DNA from 2 places in the Caballeronia sp. LZ024 genome. Region 1 is predicted to be linked to the other one. Evidence: predicted binding sites of a transcription regulator. Region 1 holds the regulator's gene; the other holds the start of a gene.
The links. The regulator FNR, encoded in region 1, switches genes on or off when oxygen is low (the NO sensors DNR and NnrR bind a similar motif). The targets are predictions, from matches to a motif close to TTGATNNNNATCAA.
Positions count from the first base shown of each region.

Region 2: a site for FNR is predicted at 2,867-2,880, ahead of cyoA (ubiquinol oxidase subunit II). Genes of this name have one in related genera too.

Region 1 covers NZ_JARUXL010000004.1:55,265-63,288, reverse strand. The annotation lists gene QCE48_RS22475 (aldehyde dehydrogenase (NADP(+))) at 1-1,084, opposite strand, end outside; gene QCE48_RS22470 (MFS transporter) at 1,391-2,941, opposite strand; gene QCE48_RS22465 (universal stress protein) at 3,188-3,658, shown strand; gene fnr (fumarate/nitrate reduction transcriptional regulator Fnr) at 3,746-4,456, shown strand; gene QCE48_RS22455 (SUMF1/EgtB/PvdO family nonheme iron enzyme) at 4,599-5,897, shown strand; gene QCE48_RS22450 (aldolase) at 5,907-6,695, opposite strand; gene QCE48_RS22445 (haloacid dehalogenase type II) at 6,714-7,418, opposite strand; gene QCE48_RS22440 (LysR family transcriptional regulator) at 7,533-8,024, shown strand, end outside.
Region 2 covers NZ_JARUXL010000001.1:284,631-292,654, reverse strand. The annotation lists gene cyoB (cytochrome o ubiquinol oxidase subunit I) at 1-1,854, opposite strand, end outside; gene cyoA (ubiquinol oxidase subunit II) at 1,858-2,748, opposite strand; gene QCE48_RS01395 (SCO family protein) at 3,149-3,751, opposite strand; gene cyoE (heme o synthase) at 3,748-4,653, opposite strand; gene QCE48_RS01385 (COX15/CtaA family protein) at 4,663-5,772, opposite strand; gene QCE48_RS01380 (cytochrome C oxidase subunit I) at 5,785-6,441, opposite strand; gene QCE48_RS01375 (SURF1 family protein) at 6,511-7,251, opposite strand; gene QCE48_RS01370 (twin transmembrane helix small protein) at 7,342-7,551, shown strand; gene QCE48_RS01365 (cytochrome c oxidase subunit 3) at 7,761-8,024, opposite strand, start outside.

The DNA.
Region 1 (8,024 bases):
CCGTCGCCACGCGCTCGACGCCCGTCTTGTCGCGCGCTTTCACGCCGTCCGCGTAGGCGGCGGCGATGCCCGCCGTGAGCATCGTCTGCGCGCCCTTTTTCTCCAGCGCGGCCGACGCGGCGTCGATGAATTCTTGCAAATGCGGCCCTTCCAGCGCGATCACGAGACCCGGATTCGTGCAGAACTGGCCGACGCCGAGCGTCACGGAATCGACGAAACCGGTGGCGAGCGTGTCCGCGCGCGCGGCGAGCGCGCCCGGCAGCGCGAAGAGCGGATTGACGCTGCTCATTTCGGCGAACACGGGAATCGGCTCGGCGCGTTTCGCGGCGATGTCGACGAGCGCCAGGCCGCCGCGCCGCGAGCCGGTGAAACCGACCGCGCGGATCGCCGGATGCGCGACGAGCGCCTCGCCGATCGCGTTGCCCGCGCCGACGACGAGCGAGAACACGCCTTCGTGCAGGCCGCTGTCGGCGACCGCTTTCTGGATCGCGCGCCCGACGAGTTCGGAAGTGCCGAGATGCGCCGGATGCGCCTTCACGACGACGGGACAGCCCGCCGCGAACGCCGACGCCGTGTCGCCCCCCGCCACCGAAAACGCGAGCGGAAAGTTGCTCGCGCCGAACACGGCGACCGGCCCGACCGGAATCTTCTGCAGACGCAGATCGGGACGCGGCAGCGGCTTGCGATCCGGTTGCGCGGAATCGAGCGTCGCGCCGATCCAGCGCCCCTCGCGCACGAGCGACGCAAACAGCTTCAACTGGCCGATCGTGCGGGCGCGCTCGCCTTCGATGCGCGCCTTCGGCAGCGCGGACTCGGCGCTCGCGCGCTCGATCAGCGCGTCGCCGAGCGCGAGGAGGTTGTCCGCGATGGCTTCGAGAAACTCCGCGCGGGTTTCGAGCGACGCGCGGCGAAACGGATCGAACGCTTCCTCCGCCAGTTCGCAGGCGCGCGCGACTTCCGCCGCGCCGCCGCCGCCGAACGCGGGCTCGAGTTCGGTGTTGCGGGCCGGGTCGAACGCCCGGAGCGTGGCGTCGGAGCCTCGCAGCGCGCTCGCGCCGATCAGCATTTCTCCGGTGATCTTCATCTCTTGCTCCTTCAAGGCGCCGGCGTGACGCTAAAGCGCCCGCGAGCTTCTATGAGTGGATGGCTGGACCGTTTGCCCGCCGCCTCGGCATTGCGCGGCCGGATGTTTCGAGGCCGCCGTCCCTTCGAGTGACTCGCGCGGCGCCGAAGCGTTCCGCTCGCTTTCATGCCGCGGCGCGATCGGCTGGTCCGGCGAGCCGATCCCGCGAACGCAAGCAAGGTCGATGCGCGGTGTCCGACAAGGGCATCGGCCGGAGCATGCTCTTTAATGACTTGTCAAACAACTAAGCGCAGTCGACGAGCAACTTCATTCCGTCGATGCGGGCGCGGCCGCCGCGGCCGGCACGGTTCCCGCCCGGCGGAAAGTGATATGAGCGATCCGCCGCACGATCAGCGCGGCGGCGAGCGCGGCGACCGCCGTCAGCATCACGCCGATGTGGATCGACTGCACGAGCGCGTCGCGCGCGGCATCGACGATCGCCTGCGCGTCGAGCCCGGTCGGACGCAAATCGGCGATAAGGCGTTGCCGCAGGCCGTCGTCGATCAGGATGCGCGGGTCGGCCACGCGCGGCAGCCAGGTCGAGGCCGCCGGCTCGCCGATCACGCGGATCGTGCGCGCGACGACGTTCGCGTAATGATGCGCCACGATCGTCGCGACGATGCTCGTTCCCAGCATGCCGCCGACCATGCGCGTCGATTGCAGCAGCGCGGTCGTGATCCCAAAGCGCTCGCGGCCCGCGATCTCCTGCCCGAACACGTTCAGATTGTTCAGGATGAAACCGAGCCCGATGCCGATGCCCGCCATCGGAATCTCGATCCAGACGTGCGGCGTCGAGGCGCGCGCGAACGACAGCGCGACCGAGGCCGCGAAGAGCAGCGTGAAACCGATCGACAGGATCAGCGTCGGTTTCGGCAGATGGATCACGATGCGCGTGTTGATCACGCTGCCGAGCGCGATGCAGGCGGCGATCGGCGTCGCGAGCAGGCCGGCCTCCTGCGGCGTCAGGCCGAAACCGCCTTGCAGCAAGAGCGGCGCGAAGAAGATCAGCGAGAACATCACGAAACCAGCGAGGAACGACAGCGTGAAGAGCGTCACGAGCTGCGAGTCGCGGAAGATGTCGAGCGGGATGATCGGATGCGTTGCGCGCTTTTCGCAGACGAAGAGCGCCGCTGCGCCCGCGATCACGCACGCGCCAAGCGCGAGATTGCCCGTCGTCAGGCCGTCCTTCGGCACCGCTTCGATCAGCGCCTGCAGACAGCCGAGCGTCACAGCGACGAGCGCGGCGCCGAGCCAGTCGATGCGCACCTCACCCTGACGCGGCCGCTGGAAAGTCGGCAGATGCGCCCAGATGAAATACAGCGCCGCGACGCCGACCGGCAGGTTGACGAGAAACGTCGAACGCCAGCCCCAGTGCTGGCTCATCCAGCCGCCGAGCGACGGCCCCGCCGCTGTGCCGATGCCGTAGGCCGCCGCCATCACGACCTGCCAGCGCACGCGGGCGCGCGGATCGGGAAAGAGATCGGGAATCGACGCGAACGCGGTGCCGACCATCATCCCGCCGCCGACGCCCTGCAGGCCGCGCGCGATCACGAGAAAGAGCATGTCGTTCGCGACGCCGCACAGCACCGACGCCACCGTGAACGTGATCACGGCCGCGATCACGAAGCGCTTGCGGCCGAAGTAGTCGCCAAGCCGCCCGAACACCGGCACCGTGACCACCGACGCCAGCAGATACGCGCTCGCGATCCACGCGTAGTACTCGAATCCGTGCAGTTCGGCGACGATCGAGGGCAGCGCCGTGCTGACGACCGTCTGATCGAGCGCGACCAGCATGTTGACCAAACCGATGCCGAGCATCGCGAAAAGGGCGTTCCGGAACGGCAGGGCGGGATTGGGCTGGGTCACGGTCGGGAGGGAGGCTGTGGGCGCCGCTTGCGGACCGCGCGTTTAAGCGCTCGCCGCAAATGACTCAGCCTGAATTGTAAGGCAACTTTTCCGCGCGCCGGTCCGCGCCAAAATCTCCGAAACATGGCACTCGTCAATACGGCACCGGTCAGATTGATTCACCTTGTCCTTATTTCCACGCCGAAAAAGGAGGTTCGCATGTTCCAACGAATCGTCGTCGCGATCGACGGAAGCCAGACGTCCCGCCGTGCGTTCGAAGCCGCGCTCGAACTCGCCGCGACGCACCGCGCCGTCCTTCAGCCGTTCTACGTGGTGGAAAGCACGCCGCTCTACTTCGACGTACCGGGCTACGATCCGTCGTCGCTGCGCACGAAGCTCGTCGAGGAAGGCACGACGCTCGGGCGCGACGCGCTCGACGCGATGAAGGCGCGCGGCGTCGAGGGCGAGGTGGCGACCGCCGAGGCGTCTTCGCTCGACGACGTCTCGTCGCTCGTGCTCGACGCCGCCCGCGCGTTCAACGCCGACCTGCTCGTGATGGGCACGCACGGCCGGAAAGGTTTTCAACGGCTGATTCTGGGCAGCGTCGCGGAACGCTGTCTCAGGCAGGCGACCTTGCCCGTGCTGTTAATTCCTTCGGCGGCCCGCGAGGGAAAAATGACCGAAGACTGATCCAGTCGGTAGATGTGACATTGCGTCACACTGGCTCGCGCGCGTTCGATGGGACAATCGTTTGTCATTTGTCAAACCGAGCGCGCCATGCAAACCGCCATCCATCCCCGTCGCCACGCTGCCCATTGCTCGAACTGCGCGATGCGTCATTTGTGCATGCCCGAAGGCCTGACGCCCGAGGAAACGGAGAAGGTCGAAGACGTCATCTCCGCGACGCGCGCCGTGCGGCGCGGCGAGGCGCTCTTTCGCACCGGCGATCCGTTCGACTCGCTCTATGCGATCCGCTCGGGCTCGATCAAGTCGGTCGTGTCGCGTGACGGCGGACGCGAACAGGTCACGGGCCTCTATCTCGGCGGCGATGCGCTCGGGCTCGACGGCATCGGCGAAAACCGGCACATGTCCACGGCGATCGCGCTCGAAGACAGTTCCGTGTGCATCGTGCCGTATGCGCGTTTCGAGCGTGTGTGCCGCGAAACCAGTTCGATCCAGCGGCGCCTGCATCAGATGATGAGCCGCGAAATCATCCGCGAAACCAATCAGTTGACGACGCTCGGCACGCTGCGCGCCGACGAGCGCGTCGCGCGCCTGTTGCTCGATTTGTCCGCGCGCTTCACGCGGCGCGGCTACGCGGCGGCGGAATTCACGCTGCGCATGACGCGCGACGACATCGGCAGCTATCTCGGCATCACGCTCGAAACCGTGAGCCGCACGCTCTCGCGCTTCCAGCAGCGCGGCCTGATCGACGCCCACGGCAAGTTCATCCGCATCCGCGACTTCGACGGGCTGCGCGCAGTCTGAACGCCGCTCGCGCCGCACGGTGGCGGCGCGTTCTGACGAATTCGCCGGAGCGTGGGATCATGGCGGGATACTCGGATTATCGGTGGCACAGCGTCTGCTACTCGACAATCTTTCGATCGTCCCGCCACGGAGACAAGGCGACATGAATCGCGACCCCGCCCCGCGCCATCCGCTGCTGGCCCGCCTCGCCGACGCGCGCCGCATCACCGATTCCCTCTTCGATACCGTCAAGCCCGAGTATCTCTATGAGCGTCCGATTGCCGAGCGGCATCGGATCGTGTTCTACATCGGGCATCTCGAAGCGTTCGACCACAACCTCTTCGACCAGCGCCTGTTCGACCTGCCGAGCGCGAATCTCGAGTACGACCGGCTGTTCGCGTTCGGGATCGATCCGGTCGACGGCGGCCTGCCGACCGATCAGCCGCACGAGTGGCCGTCGCTCGATGAGGTGCGCGCGTACACGAAGCGCATCCGCGACGAAATCGATTCGCGGCTCGATCCTGCGGAACTGGCGAAAACCGCGGCGTCGAGCGCGGAAGCCGATCCGGCGACGCTGCTCGAAGTCGCGATCGAACATCGGCTGATGCACGCCGAGACGCTCGCCTACATGCTGCATCAGTTGCCGCTCGATCATAAGACCGGGCCGTCGCCGACCGAGGAAGCCGTGCCGCCGGCCGCAGCCGAGCCGGACATGGTGCGCGTGCCCGCCGGAACCGTGACGCTCGGTCTCGATCGCGCGTCGGGCGCGTTCGGCTGGGACAACGAGTTCGGTCAACAGCGCATCGAAGTGCCCGCGTTCGCGATCGACCGCTACATGGTGACGAACGGCGAATACCTTGCGTTCGTCGATGCGGGCGGTTATGCGAATCGCGCGTACTGGAACGACGCCGACTGGGCGTGGAAGGAAAGCGAAGGCATCGCGCATCCGGCGTTCTGGGTGCGCGACGAAGCGCGCGGCGCCTGGACGCTGCGCACGATGTTCGACGAAGTCGCGCTGCCGCTCGACTGGCCGGTGTACGTGAGCCACGCGGAAGCAAGCGCGTACGCGCGCTGGGCAGGCAAGGCGCTGCCGAGCGAAGCGCAATGGCAACGCGCCGCCGAGGGCGCGCCGCTCGCGGCGGACGGAAATTTCGACTTCCGTCGCTGGGAGCCCTCGTCGGTGCGCGCGCATCCCGGCAATCGCAGCGCGTTCGGCGTGCAGGGGCAATACGGCAACGGCTGGGAATGGACGTCGACGACGTTCGGACCGCTGCCGGGCTTCGAGCCGTTTCCGTTCTATCTCGGCTATTCCGCGAATTTCTACGACGACAAGCACTTCGTGCTGAAAGGCGGATCGCCGCGCACGGCCGCGTGCATGCTGCGGCCGAGCTTTCGCAACTGGTTTCAGGCGCACTATCAGTACGTGTACGCGGGATTTCGGTGCGTGGAACGCGGCGCGTGAAGCGGCCGCTCAAACGTCGAACGGCACGCCTTGCCTGTGCAGTTCCCGCATCGCGCTGTCGAGGTGCGCGCGGGCGCTCTCCTTGTCGCCGAGACGCATTTGCTCGTAGGCACGCTGCGCGATGTCGTGCGGCACCGGCTTGAGCGGCCGGTTCCTGCTCATCGCCTTCAACTGGACTTCCGCCGCCCGCTCCAGGTAGTAAAGATCGTCCCACGCCTCCGCGATGCTCGCGCCCGCGACCATCACGCCGTGGTTCTTCAGGAACAGGATGTCGGCATCGCCCATTGCCTGCGCGATCCGGTCGCCTTCCGATGCATCCAGCGCCAAGCCGTTGTAGTTCTCATCGACGGCGGTGCGTCCATAGAACTTCAACGCCGTCTGCCCGAGCCACAAGAGCGGCGGCCCTTCCAGCAGACAGAGCGCCGTCGCGTTCGGCATGTGCGTGTGAAACGCGGCCTTCACGCGCGGCATCAGGCGATGCAGCCGCGCGTGGATATAGAAAGCCGTCGCTTCGGGCTGGCCCTCGCCTTCGATCACGTGCCCGTCGAAATCGCAGATCAAGAGCCGCGACGCGGTGATCTCGGAGAACGCGTAACCGTACGGATTGACGAAGAACAGATCGTCGTGCCCCGGAACGACCGCCGAGAAGTGATTGCAGACGCCTTCCTCGAAGCCCTTCTGCGCCGCAAGCTGAAAGCACGCCGCCAGTTCGGCACGCGCCTCGCTCACGGCGTCGGAATCGAGGCTCACGCCGCGCGGCGACGCAGTCGAACGGCCGGACAAAAACGTATGCGCCATGATCGTGGTTCCTGAAAGTTACCAGCCGAGCGATGCGAAAAGCGCCGGCACCGGGTTGAGTGTGGCGAGCGTCGCGTCGGGCGTGTAGTCGGGGAGCAGCGTGCGGCCCGTGCCGCGATCGATCCAGACGCAGCGAAAGCCGATATCGCGCGCCGCCGCGTGATCCAGATGCGGACTCGCGCAGATGTGCACGACGTCGTCCTTCGTCACGCCGAGTTGTTCGTGAGCGTAATCGAACAATTTTCGCGCCGGCTTGTACGCCCCCGCCTGCTGCGCGGTAATCACGCGGTCGATGAAGCCGCCGAGCTGCGCGACGTTGCCCGCGATGATGTCGTCGTCGGTATTCGACACGATGCACAGACGATAGCCGTCTTCCTTCAGCCGGCGCAACGTGTCGACCACTTCGGGAAACGGCGGCATCGCGGAAATGCGGCGCGTGAGCACGCCCGCGTCGTCTTCGCTGCCCGGCAGGCCGAGTTCCTCCAGCGCGAGACGCAGGCCGTCGCCAGCCACTTCGCGAAACGAGCGATGAGGCGGCGTCTGTTCCAACGCGTGCTCGTGACGGTCATAGACCTCGATGAGCCTCGCCGGATCGACATCGTGGCCGGGCTTGGTGCGCAGAATGTCGCGCACCGCCGACTGCAAACCTTCGTCCCACTGGATCAGCGTTCCGTAGCAATCGAAGGTGAGCCACAGCGGACGGCTCGTGTTGTTCAAGGACATGGCGTACTCCGTTGAGGTGTCGTAGGCCTGAAGCGTACGGAAATCAGCCAGCATTTGAAAATTAAATTAAACTCTCGGCATCAGTTGAAACGCAAATATCGAAGCGAGCCGACCATGCTGGATCTCGAACTCCTGAACACGCTGATCTGCGTCGTCGACGAAGGCAGCTTTACGCGCGCGGGCGAGCGCGTGCACCGCACGCAGTCAACGGTCAGCCAACAGGTGCGCAAGCTTGAGGCGTCCGTCGGGCGCACGCTGCTTCTGCGCGACCGCACCGGCAACCAGGTCACGGCGACCGAGCACGGCGAGATGCTCGCGCATTACGCGCGGCGGCTGCTGGCGCTGTCACAGGAAGCGCAGGACGCGCTCGCGAGCGAGGTCAAACTGACGCCAGTGCGCATCGGCGTGCCGGAGGATTTCGACGCGCGGCGCATGTCGGCGATGCTGTCGGGCTTCGTCAGGGCGAAACCCGGCGTGCGGCTGGAGACGGTCGCGGGAATGAGCGTCGATCTGCAACGCAAACTTGCTGGCGGCGAAATCGAGATCGCGCTGGTCAAACGCGAGCCGGGCAGCGGCGAATGCCTCGCGTCCTGGCCGGAATCGCTT
Region 2 (8,024 bases), on a different contig from region 1:
CGCCACGATCGCGAGCCACCAGATGTGCCAGACGCCGGCGAAACCCAGCCCGAGGCTGAACAATCCGACAAACAAGCCAGCGCTCGTATTCGACGGCATGTGAATGTCGCGATAAACCGTATCGCGTCCGAGGCCATGCCCCGTTTCCTTCATGTGCGCGAACGCATCGAGTTCATGGACGACCGGCAGATTGGCGAAGTTGTAGACCGGCGGCGGCGAGCTCGTCGCCCATTCGAGCGTGCGGCCGCCCCACGGATCGCCCGTGACGTCGCGGTACGCCGGCAGATGGCGGTTGCGCACGCTGACGATCACCTGCACGACCTGGAACACCACGCCCACTGCGATGATGCCCGCACCACATGCGGCCACGATCAGCCACGGCTGCCAGGCGGGATTGTCGTAGTGATTCATGCGTCGCATCATGCCCATGAAGCCGAGCACGTAAAGCGGCGTAAACGCGACGAAATAGCCGACGAACCAGCACCAGAACGCGCACTTGCCGAGCTTCTCGTTGAGCTTGAATCCGAATGCTTTCGGGAACCAGTACGTCACGCCCGCCATGTAGCCGAACACCACCCCGCCGATGATCGTGTTGTGGAAGTGCGCAACCAGGAAGAGCGTGTTGTGCAGCAGGAAGTCGGCGCCCGGAATCGCGAGCATCACGCCCGTCATGCCGCCGATCGTGAACGTCACGATGAAGCCGATCGTCCACAGGATGGGCGACGAAAATTCCAGCCGGCCGCGATAGATCGTGAACAGCCAGTTGAAGATCTTCACGCCGGTCGGAATGGCGATGATCATCGTCATAATGCCGAAGAAGGCGTTGACGTTCGCGCCCGATCCCATCGTGAAGAAGTGATGCAGCCACACGAGGAACGCCAGAATCATGATCACGCACGACGCGTACACCATCGTCTTGTAGCCGAACAGCGTCTTCTTAGCGAACGTCGCTACCACTTCCGAATAGATGCCGAACGCCGGCAGCACGAGGATGTACACCTCGGGATGCCCCCACGCCCAGATCAGGTTCAGGTACAGCATCGGATTGCCGCCGAGATCGTTCGTGAAGAAGTGCATGCCCATGTAGCGGTCGAGACCGAGCAGCGCCAGCGCGACCGTCAGGATCGGGAACGTCGCCATGATGAGCACGTTCGAGCAGAGCGCCGTCCACGTGAACACCGGCATCTTCATGAGCGTCATGCCAGGCGCGCGCATCTTGACGATCGTCACGAAGAAGTTGATCGCCGTGATCAACGTGCCGACGCCCGACAATTGCAAGCTCCAGAGGTAATAGTCGACTCCGACGCCCGGACTGTATTGCAACTCCGAAAGCGGCGGATAGGCGAGCCATCCGGTCTGCGCGAATTCGCCGATTACGAGCGAGACGTTCATCAGGATCGCGGCGATCGCCGTCATCCAGAAGCTCAGCGAATTGAGGAACGGGAACGCGACGTCGCGCGCGCCGATCTGCAGCGGCACCACGATGTTGAAGAAGCCTACCATCAGCGCCATCGCCATGAAGAAGATCATGATGACGCCGTGCGCCGTGAAGATCTGATCGTAGTGATGCGGCGGCAGGAAGCCCGGATCGAGATAGGCGACGGCCTGCTGCGCGCGCATCATGACGGCATCGATGAAGCCGCGCACCAGCATCAGAACCGCGACGACGCAATACATCACGCCGATGCGCTTATGGTCGACGCTCGTCAGCCATTCGGTCCACAGCCATTTCCACTTGCCGTAGACAGTCAGCGCGCCGCCTACGCCGAGTACCAGGAGCGCCATGAAGGCCGCGGCTCCCATGATGATCGGCTGATCGAAAGGGATCGCCGACAGTGTGAGTTTTCCGAACATGCGTTACCCCTGCGTTGCGCAGGCAGCATCCTTGAAGTCCAGGACGTTACCGTTGTTGTACTTTGCGATGATGTTGCGAAAGAGCTTCGAATCGACGGTCGAGAAATACCGGACCGGCTGATTCGCGCTCGGCTGCGTCACGACGTTGTAGGCGTTCATGTCGAGGCGGTCGGCGGACGCCTTCACGCCCGCGACCCACTCGTCGAACTGCGCCGGCGTTTTGGCGAGCGCGCGGAACTTCATGTCGGCATAGCCGTGACCGCTGTAATTGGCCGATACGCCCGCGAAGTCTCCCGAGTGGTCGGCGACCAGATGCAGACGCGTCTGCATGCCCGCCATCGCGTAGATCTGGCTGCCGAGCTGCGGAATGAAGAACGAGTTCATCACCGAGTCGGACGTGATGCGGAAGTTCACCGGCGTGCCGACCGGAAACGCGAGCTGGTTGACCGTCGCGATGCCGAGGTCCGGATAGATGAAGAGCCACTTCCAGTCGAGCGCGACGACTTCGACGTTGATCGGTTTCACCGACGACTCGAGCGGCTTGTACGGATCGAGTTCGTGCGTCGTCTTCCAGGTCAGGATGCCGAGGAAGAGGATGATCAGCGTGGGAATGGTCCAGACGACCACTTCGATGGCCGTCGAGTGCGCCCACTTCGGCGCGTAGGTGGCATTGCGGTTCGACGCGCGATAACGCCACGCGAACACCAACGTCATGATGATGACCGGTATCACGACGATCAACATCGCGATTGTCGCCGTCGTAATCAGATCCTTCTCGGCCACTCCGACGCTGCCTTTGGGATTCAGCAGATCGAGGTTGCTACATCCGGAGAGACACGAGATCAGCGCGACCGAGAAGGGAAGCAAGATCCCTCTTAAAAGTTTTCCATTCATTTCATTTGCCTGATCTTCATTGATTCGTTCCAGACGAAAGAGAGATGCGCGCCGCCGTTGGAGACGCGCTGGGGAGCGTTACAGCGCGAAATTTTATGCAGGCGCACCCATGCGGAAATTGACCGCGGTCAACATAACGAATGCGTCTAAACGCCCCTGCCTACGGGCGTTTGTCTGAAAACGTTCTTAGAAACGTGACAAGCGTCGTCATCACGGTCATCAGGATGTCTGAATAAGACGGTCGCGCTCGATCGGATGACGGGACGAAGCGTCGATCGCATCCGCGCAGTTGAAAGCAGAAGAGGGGGTTTTGCCGCAGAATCGGCGATAAATGCGGTCGATCGGATTCGACCGGCAGTTTTGCGTGTCGGCGAACGTCGTCCGCGCGGACGACGCGCGTTCAGTCGAGCAGCAGTTTCAGATCGTGAACCCAGGGCTGGACGCCTTGTCCATCTCGGGCAAAAAGTCGCAGCTTGCCTTCGGGGTCGAAGACGTAGCTCGCGGCCGTGTGGTCCATCGTGTAGTCGCCAGGCGTCTTGCCCTGCGCCTTGGCGTAGTACACGCGGAAGTCCTTCGCGACCTTCGCGAGTTCCGCGTCGTTCGCGGGACGCAATCCAATGTACGACGCGTTGAACGCCGATACATACTGCCCGAGCAACTCGGGCGTGTCGCGCGCGGGATCGACGGTGACCATCAGCACCTGCACGCGCTTACCCTCGTCACCGAGTTGCTGCAGCGCCTGCGAAAGCTCGGCGAGCGTCGTCGGACAGACATCCGGGCAGTGCGTGTAGCCGAAGAAGAGGACGACGGCCTTGCCTTTGAAATCGGAGAGCGTGCGCGTCTTGCCCGACGTGTCGGGCAGCGAGAACGTGCTGCCGAACTGGGTATTGCCGGTGATGTCGAGATTCTTGAAGTCCGGCGCCTTGTTGCACGCCGCCAGGAGCGCGGCACCGGCCAGCGCGAGCGCGATACGCCCAAAGGTCCTGCGAGCCGGAACGGTCATGCGCCGATCACCGTGCGCACGTAGTGATCGACGAGCAGCGCGCCGAACAGCAGCGACAGATACACGATCGAATAGCGGAAGGTCTTGCGCGCGAGGGCGTCGGAATAGTCGCGATAAATCTTCCACGCGTAGCCGAGGAACACCGCGCCCAGCACGACCGCCGAGGCCAGATAGATCACCCCGCTCATGCCGGAGATGAACGGCATCATCGTGACGGCGAACAGGATCACCGTGTAGAGGAAGATGTGCAGCCGCGTGTACTGCTCGCCGTGCGTGTTCGGCAGCATCGGCAGGCCGGCGTTCTCATAGTCCTTGCGGCGATAGAGCGCGAGCGCCCAGAAATGCGGCGGCGTCCACACGAAGATGATCAGCACGAGAATCCACGCGTCGCCGGGCACCGCGCCCGTCACGGCCGCCCAGCCGAGCGCCGGCGGCATCGCACCCGACGCTCCGCCTATCACGATGTTCTGCGGCGTGTACGGTTTGAGCAGCAGCGTATAGATGACCGCGTAGCCGACGAACGTTGCGACCGTGAGCCACATCGTCAGCGGGTTGGTGAAGGTGTAGAGCGTCGCCATGCCGGCGCCGCCGAGTACCGCCGAGAAGAGCAGGATCTGCGCGGTCGTGATCTCGCCGCGCGCCGACGGACGCCACGACGTGCGCCGCATCATCGCATCGACTTTTTGCTCGACGAGACAGTTGATCGCGAACGCCGCGCCCGCTAGGAGCCAGATGCCGACCGTGCCGCCGATCAGCACGGTCCACGGCACCATGCCGGGCGTCGAGAGAAACATGCCGATGACCGCACAGAACACCGCCAGTTGCGTCACGCGCGGCTTGGTCAGCGCGAGATATTGCGCGAGGCGGCTACCGGAGGGAGAAGTGATTGTCGTGCTTTCCATGATTTGGATTCACGCTGAAACGACGTCGCGCGCGGGAAGCACGGCGCGGCCGGGACGGCTGGAAGAGATTCGAAAGTTTAGCATAACGAGCAGCAGCAGCAGGATGGCTGCACCGCCGTTGTGCGCCACGGCGACGGGCAACGGCCATTGCAGAACGATGTTCGACAGCCCCGTCAAAAACTGCGCGACGATCAGCAGCAAAACGCCGTTGGCAGGCGTGCGCAGCGATTCGAAACGACGCAGCCTGAACGCGAGCCACAGCGTGTAAAGCACCACGACGACGGCGAAAGTCCGGTGCGTCCAGTGGATCGCGACGAGCGCATCCTGCGAGATCACGTCGCCGTCACCGGTCATGCCGAGCGCGCGCCACAGGTGAAAACCGTGCTCGAAATTCATCGGCGGGACCCATTGGCCGTTGCACAGCGGGAAGTCTGTGCAGGCAAGCACCGCGTAATTGGTGCTGACCCAGCCGCCGAGCGCAATCTGCACGATCAGCAACGCCAGCCCCAAAAGCGCCGCCGGCATCCAGCGCGCGGCTTCGGGCTCGTGAACGGGAATCGGCGTCTGCCGCGCCGCGAGCCAGCCGAGCGCGCCGAGCAGCGCAAGCCCGAGCAGCAGATGCAGCGTGACGATCACCGGCTGAAGTTTCATCGTGATCGTCCACGCGCCGAACGCGCCCTGCACGCAGATGAGCAGCAGAATGCCCGTCGGCCACCACGGCGAGACGTGCAGCGGCCGGCGCTTGAAACGCGCCGTCCACGCGATCGCCACCTGCGCGATGATCAGCACGCCGATCGCCATCGCGAAATAGCGGTGCAGCATTTCGATCCACGCCTTGACCAGGCTGACGGGCCCGCTCGGCATCGCCTGATGGGCAGCGGCGATCTGCGCATGCGCGATGAACGGCGACGACGTCCCGTAGCAACCCGGCCAGTCGGGGCAGCCGAGGCCGGAATCGGTCAGACGCGTGAAACCGCCGAACATGATCAGATCGAGCGTGAGAAACGTCGTCAGCCAGACGAGCTTGCGAAATTTGTTGTCGTCGGCCTTGACCCAGACGTACGAGAGCGGCAAAAGCGCGATACAGAGGCCAATCAAGCCAAGTTGCAATACGAACATTCTTCTAAACCCTCAACCGATCCGTGACCACTTGAGAAGTTTCGCGAGATCGCCCTTGATCTTGGCGGGATCGGGATTTTTCGGGAAACGCTCCATCAGATTGCCGTTCGGATCGACGAGAAAGATGTGGTCGGTAAGCTGCGTGTCGTCAGAGATTGGCAGCCATTTCGAGATGGCGCCCTGATCTGCAACAAGCATTCGCGTATCCGGTTGCGGATAGGCGGTTTTGATCTTGTCGTCGACGGGTTTGTCGTCGGTCCGCAGCCAGACGTTCACGACGCGCTCGCGTTCGCCCGCCTGCAACACGCGAACCTGGCGCATGAAATAAAGCCGCGTCGCGCATGGCTCGTCGCAGGCGCTGCCGTTGACCGTCAGCATCAGCCATTTGCCGCGCAGCGCGGTCAGCGGCATCGGCTCGCCCTTTTCGTCGCGGACCATCAGGTCGCCGGGAATCGGGCGCTGCGGCTCGATCAGCGCGCCGTAGCTCGTGGTGCCGCCGGCCGGTTTGAACACGTAATACATCAGATACGACGCGATGACCGGCGCCGCGCAGACGAGCGCGAGCAGCAGGAGCATCCAGCGGCCCTTGTTCCACGAGCCTTTCGTGGCTTCGCGGTGCTCGGCGCGCGCCTTGTTGATGGCGGACGGCGAAGGACGGGGTGTTTGCATCGACAAAACGGGGCCTCTATTCGATTACGCAGCGCGCCGGTTCAAACAGCGCGCTGACTGGATTCAAGCTTAGGCGTGGCTGGCGTGATTGTCCGCTTCGTCGGCGGAGTCGCTCTTTTTCGCGGCGCGACGCGCGGCGTAGAGACCGAAACCGATCGCCGCCGCCGCCATGCCCCACCACTGCAACATATAGCCATAGTTGCGTTCGACGCCGAGCGTCGGTGCCGGCCAGTCGCGCACGAGTTTGTCGCCGGTGGTGTTCAGTTGCTGGATCACGAACGGCTGCAACGGCAGACCGGTCTCGCCGGCGTAGGCGGCGATGTCGAGATTCTGACGAACCTTCTGACGCGCCGCCGATCCGCCCCGCCCCAGTTCGAACGCCTGCGACGCATTCGAGCGCGCAATGCCTTCGATCTCGACCTCACCTTTCGGCGTCTCGTAAGGCTCGATGCCCGTGCGATCGGCGAGATTACGTGGCAACCAGCCGCGATTGACCAGGACGTAGCCGCCTGAGTCGAGTTTAAACGGCATCACGACATAAAAACCCGGCTGGTCGTTATAAGGCCGATTATCGAGATAAACGACCTGCTCCGGCAAAAATTTGCCTCGCGCCAGCACGCGATGAAACTCGATGTCCTTCAGCGGGATCGGCATCACGCCGACGCGCTGCGCGGGCGCGTGTTCGAACGCGACGATGCGCGCGTTGAGCGCTTCCTTCTGATGCGCGCGATCGCGCTGCCAGAATCCGAGCTTCACCGTCACCGCGACGACGATCAGGATCAAGAGCGCCGGCCAGAAGCGAATCTTCATATCCGCGATCCGTCCCGTGCAACGCGGCACGATCCCTGCGGTGCGATAATCGATTGATTCAACTTCTCATGCCAATCGCTGGCTGGTTTCATGCACATCATCGTTGCCATCGCATTCATCCTTATCATCGGCAGCCTCGGCTCGGCGCTGTACTTCATGATGACCGACCGGGGCAAAACCAAGCGGATGGTGTGGTCGCTTGCCATGCGCGTCGGGCTGTCCATTTCGCTGTTCCTTTTCATCCTGTTCGCGCACTGGATGGGCTGGATTCAGTCGACCGGCATTCCGCTCGGACGCTGAACCGCCGCGAAGGTTCGCCGGGGCACTGTTTTTAGCACGCTCCGGGCGCGGCCGCCGCGACATATCAGCGCATTCAATCCCGCTCAAAACTCCGGCAGTCGAAAAACAAAACGCCGCCCGGGAAGGTCGAGGGCGGCGCTCAAGCAGTGCGGTGCGACTGAACGTTGCGGACGGCGCGTCGCGCGCCGCCGTCCGTGCGGCGAAAACCGTTACAGCCAGTAGACGACGACGTACAGCCCCAGCCACACGACGTCGACGAAGTGCCAGTACCACGCGGCGCCTTCGAACGCGAAATGATGCTCCGCCGTGAAGTGCCCCCGGATCAGCCGCACCATGACGACCGCCAGCATCGTGCCGCCGAGGAACACGTGGAAACCGTGGAAGCCCGTCAGCAGGAAGAACGTCGAGCCGTACACGCCCGATGCGAGCGTCAGGTTCAGTTCGTTGTAAGCGTGGAAATACTCGTAGCCCTG